DNA from 3 places in the Arthrobacter sp. ZGTC212 genome. Region 2 is predicted to be linked to each of the others. Evidence: riboswitches for the same ligand, from Rfam matches in the RefSeq annotation. Region 2 holds a riboswitch; each other region holds the start of a gene.
The links. A riboswitch is a leader RNA that binds a small molecule or an ion and turns the genes downstream of it on or off. The one in region 2 is predicted to bind S-adenosylmethionine.

Region 1 (2,258 bases), on a different contig from region 2:
CCAGGTTCCATCGCGGGCAGATCGAAGGCGCTCCTCCCGGTGCCGGGTTCCTCGAGCACGAGGCTGGCGTTGAGAGGGCGTCCCTGGGGATTTTGCTGGAAGTAGCTCTCGAGACTGATGGGATTGTCCGCCCGGAACAGTGCCAGCATGGCGGGGTCGTTCGGGGCAGGAGGCTCCGTGCTTCCCGGGGGCAGTTCCACGCCGATGCTGCTCCGGCTGGACGTACGGGCTGAGGGGGAGGCCGTGGCGGTCTCCTCAGCAGTGGACGACGATGTGGCTGGTTTCGAGGAGGCGGCCTCGGGCTCCTCCTGGGCGCTGCACCCTGTCAGCACCAGGCCCAGCACCGCTGCGGGAAACAGGGCCTTCTGCATAAACGGCAAATCCGACGCTCTGCCCGGCCTTGCCTTAGTCCGTGATGGTCCATTGGCATTTCTGTTTCTGGTCATCTCCGCTACTTCCTTCCGAAGTAATCCGAAGAACGATAGTGGACCCGGATCCGTATGTAAAGGATTGGTAACGGACGGCTGCTGTCATAAACCCGTGGAAACAATTCCCGGCTCAGTATTTCCGGTGCCGACACATTTTTCCGGTCAGGCGAATTCGGGAACACCCAGACGGCGAAACGCTGAACCGTGGAATATCAGGGGCTCGTGGGCATCCTCGTGTGAGGCATGGCCGTGCACTCGTAGCAGCACCACCTGATGGTCCCCGGCCGGAACCTCATTTTCCACAGAGCACTCAAGCCAGAGGGCGGCCCGGTCCAGGAACAATGATCCGGACTCATCCGTGTGCAGATCCAGTCCGGCGAAGCGGTCTCCGGCCCTGGACGCAATCTGTTTGCAGACGCCCTCGTGATCAGAACCCAGAATCGACACGCCGATCCGGGCCGAGCCCCGCAGCACCGGCCACGTGCGGGACGTGTTCTGCACGGCAAACATCACCAGCGGCGGATCCATGGAAACGCCCACCGTGAAGGAAGAAGCAACCAGGCCCTGCGGCTCGCCGTCAATGACCGCGCACAGGGCGGCAACGCCGGACGGAAAACGGGAGAACGCCCGCCGCAATGCAGCGGGTTGAAGGTCGGTCAAAAGTGCCATGCTCAAAAGATCCTCTGCCTCAGGCGCCCGGCAACCCGATACGTCGGTAGCGAAGCGCGGTACTTGCCGGGCCGGTTGGAAACCGGGCGGCCGAATCGTCACCTGGAGCACCCCGCTACGGCGAGAGGGTTGCCGTCCAGCCGGCCAGGGCCCGTGGCTGGAACTCTTGATTCCTGCTCCAACGTAGGCCGGGCAGTTCCGGGACACAAACCCCCGCCACAGTTCGTAAACTCCGCTTCATAAAAGTCATGGGAATGAAGGGATACAGTGTGAAGAATGAGACAGCGGTGGTTTAAGCAGGTGGACGTTTTCGGCAGCGAACCGTATTTGGGCAACCCGCTGGCGGTGGTGCTCGAAGCGGAAGGGCTGACGGATGCCGAGATGGCCTCCTTTGCCCGGTGGACCAACCTTTCCGAGACCACCTTCGTCCTGCCGCCCACTGTGGACGGGGCCGATTACCGGGTCCGGATCTTCACCCCGGGCGGGGAGATTCCCTTCGCCGGACACCCTACGCTGGGCACATGCCACGCCTGGCTGGAGACCGGGGCCAAGCGCCGGTACCCCGACGTCGTCGTACAGGAATGCGGCATAGGACTCGTGACGCTGCACGCCAATGCCGGGATCGCGGCGTTTGCCGCTCCGCCCCTGCTGCGCTCCGGTGAGCTGGAGGACGATGTCCTGGACCAGGCCCGGAAGGCACTGGGCCTGGAACCGGAGCAAATCCTCGCCTCCAACTGGATCGACAACGGACCCGGCTGGCTGGGACTGCTGCTCCCGGACGCCGCAACCGTCCTGGCGCTGAACCCGAATCCCGTGATCATGGGCAACCTGCGCGTGGGCGTCATTGGCGCGCAGCCGGCGGACGCGGAAACAGACTTTGAAGTGCGCGCCTTCGTACCGGGTCTCGGTATTGCAGAGGATCCGGTCACCGGCAGCCTCAACGCCGGACTCGCCCAGTGGCTGATCGGAGCCTCATTGGCACCGGAACGCTACGTCGTCACCCAGGGCACTGCCGTCCAGCGCTCCGGCCGGGTCCGGGTCTTCACCCGGGACCGCAAAATCTGGGTGGGCGGTTCCACGGTCACCTGCATTGACGGCACCGTCACGCTGTAAACCGGGCACCATGTTCACCCTAAACTCGCTCACACTTCCGGTTATCGG
Region 2 (2,258 bases):
GTCCACGTCGTGGGTTACCAGCAGCACCGTGGTGGGGGTGGCCCGGTGAACCGCGAGCAGCAGGTCCTGCATCTTCAGCCGGGTCAGGGCATCCAGTGCACCGAACGGTTCATCCAGCAGGAGCACGCCGGGCGTGCGGGCCAGGGCCCGGGCAAGAGAAGCGCGCTGCGCCATGCCGCCGGAAACTGCCCGGGGACGGTGTTTGGCGAAGGCGGCCAGTTCCACCAGCTCCAGCAGTTCGGCCACCTTGGCCTTGCCGTTCTTGGCGCTGATGCCCTTGGGCAGGCCCATGGCGATGTTGGCCTGCAGGGTTTGCCAGGGCAGCAGCCGCGGTTCCTGGAAGGCGACGGCGCACCGGTCATCAATGCCGCGCACGGGCGTTCCGTTGATCCGGACTTCCCCGCTGGTTGGAGCGTCCAGGCCGGCTGCGGCCCGCAGGAGCGTGGACTTTCCGCAGCCGCTGGAGCCCAGGATGGCCAGGACTTCGCCGGCATGTACGTCAAAGGTGATGTCCCGCAGCACCTGGTGGGTTTCACCGCCGGAGCCGAATGCGCGGCCGAGGGAGGAAAAGGCAACGGGAAGGGCGGAGCCGGCGGCGCGCGTTTGGGGCGGCGCGGCGGCAGGGGACTGTGAAGCCAGAGCGGTCATGTTAACTCTCCATCGGTCCTGGCAGTAGCACCCTACGGATAACGCCTTGGGCCGGTAGGCCTCCTGCGGTGTTGTCCTCGCTATTGCCGTCCCTCAAGGAGGAGGTACGGCAACCAGGGTTGCTGCGGCTTCACTGATCCAGGTCTCTCAGCCGCTCGGGATGGTCAAGAGCAACTAAACGCGCGATTGCGGAAACCGGCAAGTCCCCCGCGTAATATTTCGACGCCGCCTGTGCCGGCGGGGACGCAGGCCAGGCCATCCATCTGTGGAGTCTGGGACAGGATGGGGAATGCTGCCAACCAGTGGTCATGCGGGGTCATAAATCCGTTCACACGGGGTCATGTTCTTTCCATGCCTGCCCCTCTGTGCAAATACTGGTGGCGAAGGATCATGAGTCCCAACGCAAAGCTCTGGCTGGTTGGGCGGCAACCCTCTTTCCGTAGCGGGGTGCCCCAGATGAGGATCCGGCCGTGTCGCGTCCGCGAACGGCAAGTACGGCGCCCCAGCGGGTGCGTCCCATCCCGAAGGATTTCCCCGTGTCCGAATCATCTTCCTCAACACCTCAGAACAGCCGGCGGCAGATCCGGTTCAACGCCTTTGACATGAACTGCGTGGGCCATCAGTCTCCGGGACTGTGGCGCCATCCGCAGGACCAGTCCGCGAATTACACGGATCTCCGCTACTGGGCCAACCTGGCCCAAACCTGCGAGCGCGGATTGTTTGACGGCATCTTTATCGCAGACGTCCTGGGTACCTATGACGTGTATGGAAACTCCAACGAGGCCACACTGCGGCAGGGCACCCAGGTGCCGGTGAATGACCCGCTGCTGCTGGTCTCCGCCATGGCACTGGTCACCGAGCACCTCGGTTTCGGCATCACCGCGGGAACAGCCTATGAACACCCCTACTCCTTCGCGCGGCGCCTCTCCACCCTGGACCACCTCACCAACGGCCGGGTTGGCTGGAACGTGGTTACCGGCTACCTGCCCTCGGCGGCCCGCAACATGGGTGCCGAAGACCAGCTTGAGCACGACGAGCGCTACAACCACGCGGATGAATACCTCGAGGTGATCTACAAGCTGCTGGAAGGCTCCTGGGAGGATGACGCCGTCGTCCGGGACAAGGACAGCGGCATCTTCACCGACCCGGCGAAGGTGCATGACATCAACCATGAGGGCAAGTACTTCAAGGTTCCCGGCATCCATATCAGTGAGCCGTCTCCGCAGCGCACCCCGGTGATCTTTCAGGCCGGCGCCTCGCCGCGGGGAATTGCCTTTGCCGCCGGCAATGCCGAGGCCGTCTTCGTGGGCGCCCCCACGAAGGAAAAGCTCAGGGCCACGGTCACCCGGATTCGTGATGCCGCCGAAGCCGCCGGCCGGGACCGCCACTCCATCCGGATCTACACGCTGCTGACCATCATCACCGCGGCAACATCCGAGGAAGCCGAAGCCAAGCATTTGGACTACCAGCGGTACGCCAGCGACGAGGGTGCCCTGGCCCTGATGTCCGGCTGGCTCGGCGTGGACCTGTCCACCTACAACCTGGACGAGCCGCTGGGCAATGTGCAGTCCAATGCGATCCAGTCTGCCGCGGACAACTTCCAAAAAGCG
Region 3 (2,258 bases), on a different contig from region 2:
AGGGTCCCCCACGTCTCGTAGGCAAGGGAAACGTCCGGCAGGTAGCCTCCGGTTTCCAGGTGCAGGCTGCCGATGCGCGCATGCCGCAGCACCCCGTCCCCGGCGGAGTGCTGCGGCGCGGTGCGGCCGGCGGTTCCGGCAGCGTTTGAGGTAGAAGGAAGTGTCACGCTGCCCGCTACGCTCCCTTGGCTGCCCGGAACCCGGCGTCGAGGTCCGCAATAATGTCGTCAATGTGCTCAATGCCCACTGAAAGCCGGACCAGCCCGGGGCTGACTCCCGCTGCCAGCTGCGCTTCGGCCCCCAGCTGGCTGTGGGTGGTCGACGCCGGATGAATGACCAGGGAGCGCACGTCACCCACGTTCGCCACATGGGAGTGCAGGTCCAGGGCATCCACAAACCGCTTGCCGGCGTCGATGCCGCCGTTGATCTCGAAGGAGACAATGGCGCCCGTTCCGCGCGGCCCGTAATGGCGTCCGCGCTCGAACCACGGGCTGGATTCCAGGCCCGCATAGGCGACGGAGACGACGTCGTCGTGCCCTTCCAGCCAGTTGGCCACCGCGACGGCGTTGCTCACGTGCCGCTCCATGCGCAGGCTCAGGGTTTCCAGGCCCTGGGCAATGAGGAACGCGTTGAACGGGGACACGGAGGAGCCAAGATCGCGCAGCAGCTGGACCCGCGCCTTGAGGATGTAGGCGAGGTTGGCGCCCAGAATGCCGCCGGCGCCCAGGTCACGGGCATAGACGAGACCGTTGTAGCTCTCATCCGGGGTGTTGAAGCCGGGGAATTTCTCCGGATCGGCACCGAAGTCAAAGTTGCCCGAATCCACGATGACGCCGGCAATGGCGGTACCGTGCCCGCCGAGGTACTTGGTGGCCGAGTGCACCACAATGTCCGCACCCCACTCGATGGGCCGGATCAGGTACGGGGTGGAGAGCGTGTTGTCCACGATCAGGGGAATACCGGCCTCATGCGCCACTGCGCTGATGCCCTCGATGTCCAGTACGTCCTGGCGGGGGTTGGAGACCACCTCACCGAAGAAGGCCTTGGTGTTGGGCTGCACCGCCGCCCGCCACTGCTCCAGATTGTCCGGATCGGCCACGAACGTTGTGGTGATGCCGAACTTTTTCAGCGTGTGCTTGAACAGGTTGTACGTGCCGCCGTAGAGGCTGGGGCTGGCCACAATGTGGTCTCCGGCTTCGGCCACGTTGAGGATGGCGAAGGTTTCCGCGGCCTGCCCGGAGGCGAGCAGCAGTGCCCCGATTCCGCCTTCGAGGGAGGCGATCCGGTTTTCCACCGCTTCCTGGGTGGGGTTGCCGATGCGGGTGTAGATGGGGGCAAGCTCAGCCAGGGCGAACCGGTTGGCCGCTGCTTCCGCACTGGGAAAGACAAAGGACGATGTCTGGTAAATAGGCAGGGCGCGGGCACCGGTAACGGCGTCGGGCTCCTGGCCTGCATGGATGGAACGGGTTTCGAAGGACCAGTTTTCTGACACTGCTTAGCTCCCATAACCTAAGGGCCGCACAGAGACTTTTGGGCCGGAACAAGGTAACCGGCAGCCACGTGGGACCCGCGCTTGCCCTGCATCCGTTGAGACAGGGCCAGGTCTTCACCCGGGGCACCCCACCGCGGTTGGAGGGTTGCCGGCCAGCAAGCCGGGGCTATCTGCTGGCACTCATGACCTATCCCCTATGAAAACGGATAAGTCCGGCGCCTGCAAGGAGTGTGACGGATCATTTCCCGGGCGTCGGCGGCACGGATGGGCGCGTACCTTTTCCCGGCGGCTGCAGGGAAAGCGTCTTTGGCCCGCCTTAGGTCGCCCTAAGTCGAGACGCTGGTCACAACGTGCCATTATGGGCCGCATGCGCTTGGACCATGTATCTTATGCCAGTGAATCCGACGGTCTTTTGGCCACGACAGAGAGGATCGCAGACGCTCTGGGAGCGGACTTCGTCAAGGGCGGCGTCCATCCGCGTTTTGGTACGCGGAACATGATCCTTCCCCTGGCCAACCATCAGTACGTCGAGGTGGTGGAGGCCCTGAACCACCCGGCCTCGGACAAGGCTCCCTTCGGCCAGGCAGTGCGCCAGCGCTCGGAGTGCGGCGGCGGCTGGATGGGCTGGTGCGTGGCCGTGGATGACCTCGCCCCCTTTGAAGAACGGCTTGGACGGCTCTCCGTTCCGGGCAACCGGAAGTTCCCCGACGGCCAGGAACTGACCTGGCGGCAGATCGGCATCAATGGCCTGATCGCCGACCCCCAG

Region 1: another riboswitch for S-adenosylmethionine. It lies ahead of CXQ89_RS10775 (flavin reductase family protein); the one in region 2 lies ahead of CXQ89_RS00130 (LLM class flavin-dependent oxidoreductase).
Region 3: another riboswitch for S-adenosylmethionine. It lies ahead of CXQ89_RS14775 (bifunctional o-acetylhomoserine/o-acetylserine sulfhydrylase); the one in region 2 lies ahead of CXQ89_RS00130 (LLM class flavin-dependent oxidoreductase).

The regions. Positions count from the first base shown of each region.
Region 1 covers NZ_PJIJ01000002.1:889,500-891,757, reverse strand. Annotated here, with positions in the region: gene CXQ89_RS10780 (hypothetical protein) at 1-371, opposite strand, end outside; gene CXQ89_RS10775 (flavin reductase family protein) at 591-1,097, opposite strand; SAM riboswitch class IV at 1,152-1,269, opposite strand; gene CXQ89_RS10770 (PhzF family phenazine biosynthesis protein) at 1,374-2,210, shown strand; gene CXQ89_RS10765 (nitronate monooxygenase) at 2,221-2,258, shown strand, end outside.
Region 2 covers NZ_PJIJ01000001.1:21,103-23,360, reverse strand. Annotated here, with positions in the region: gene CXQ89_RS00135 (ABC transporter ATP-binding protein) at 1-648, opposite strand, end outside; SAM riboswitch class IV at 1,035-1,149, shown strand; gene CXQ89_RS00130 (LLM class flavin-dependent oxidoreductase) at 1,185-2,258, shown strand, end outside.
Region 3 covers NZ_PJIJ01000003.1:566,608-568,865, reverse strand. Annotated here, with positions in the region: gene CXQ89_RS14780 (homoserine O-acetyltransferase) at 1-167, opposite strand, end outside; gene CXQ89_RS14775 (bifunctional o-acetylhomoserine/o-acetylserine sulfhydrylase) at 176-1,492, opposite strand; SAM riboswitch class IV at 1,565-1,680, opposite strand; gene CXQ89_RS14770 (VOC family protein) at 1,860-2,258, shown strand, end outside.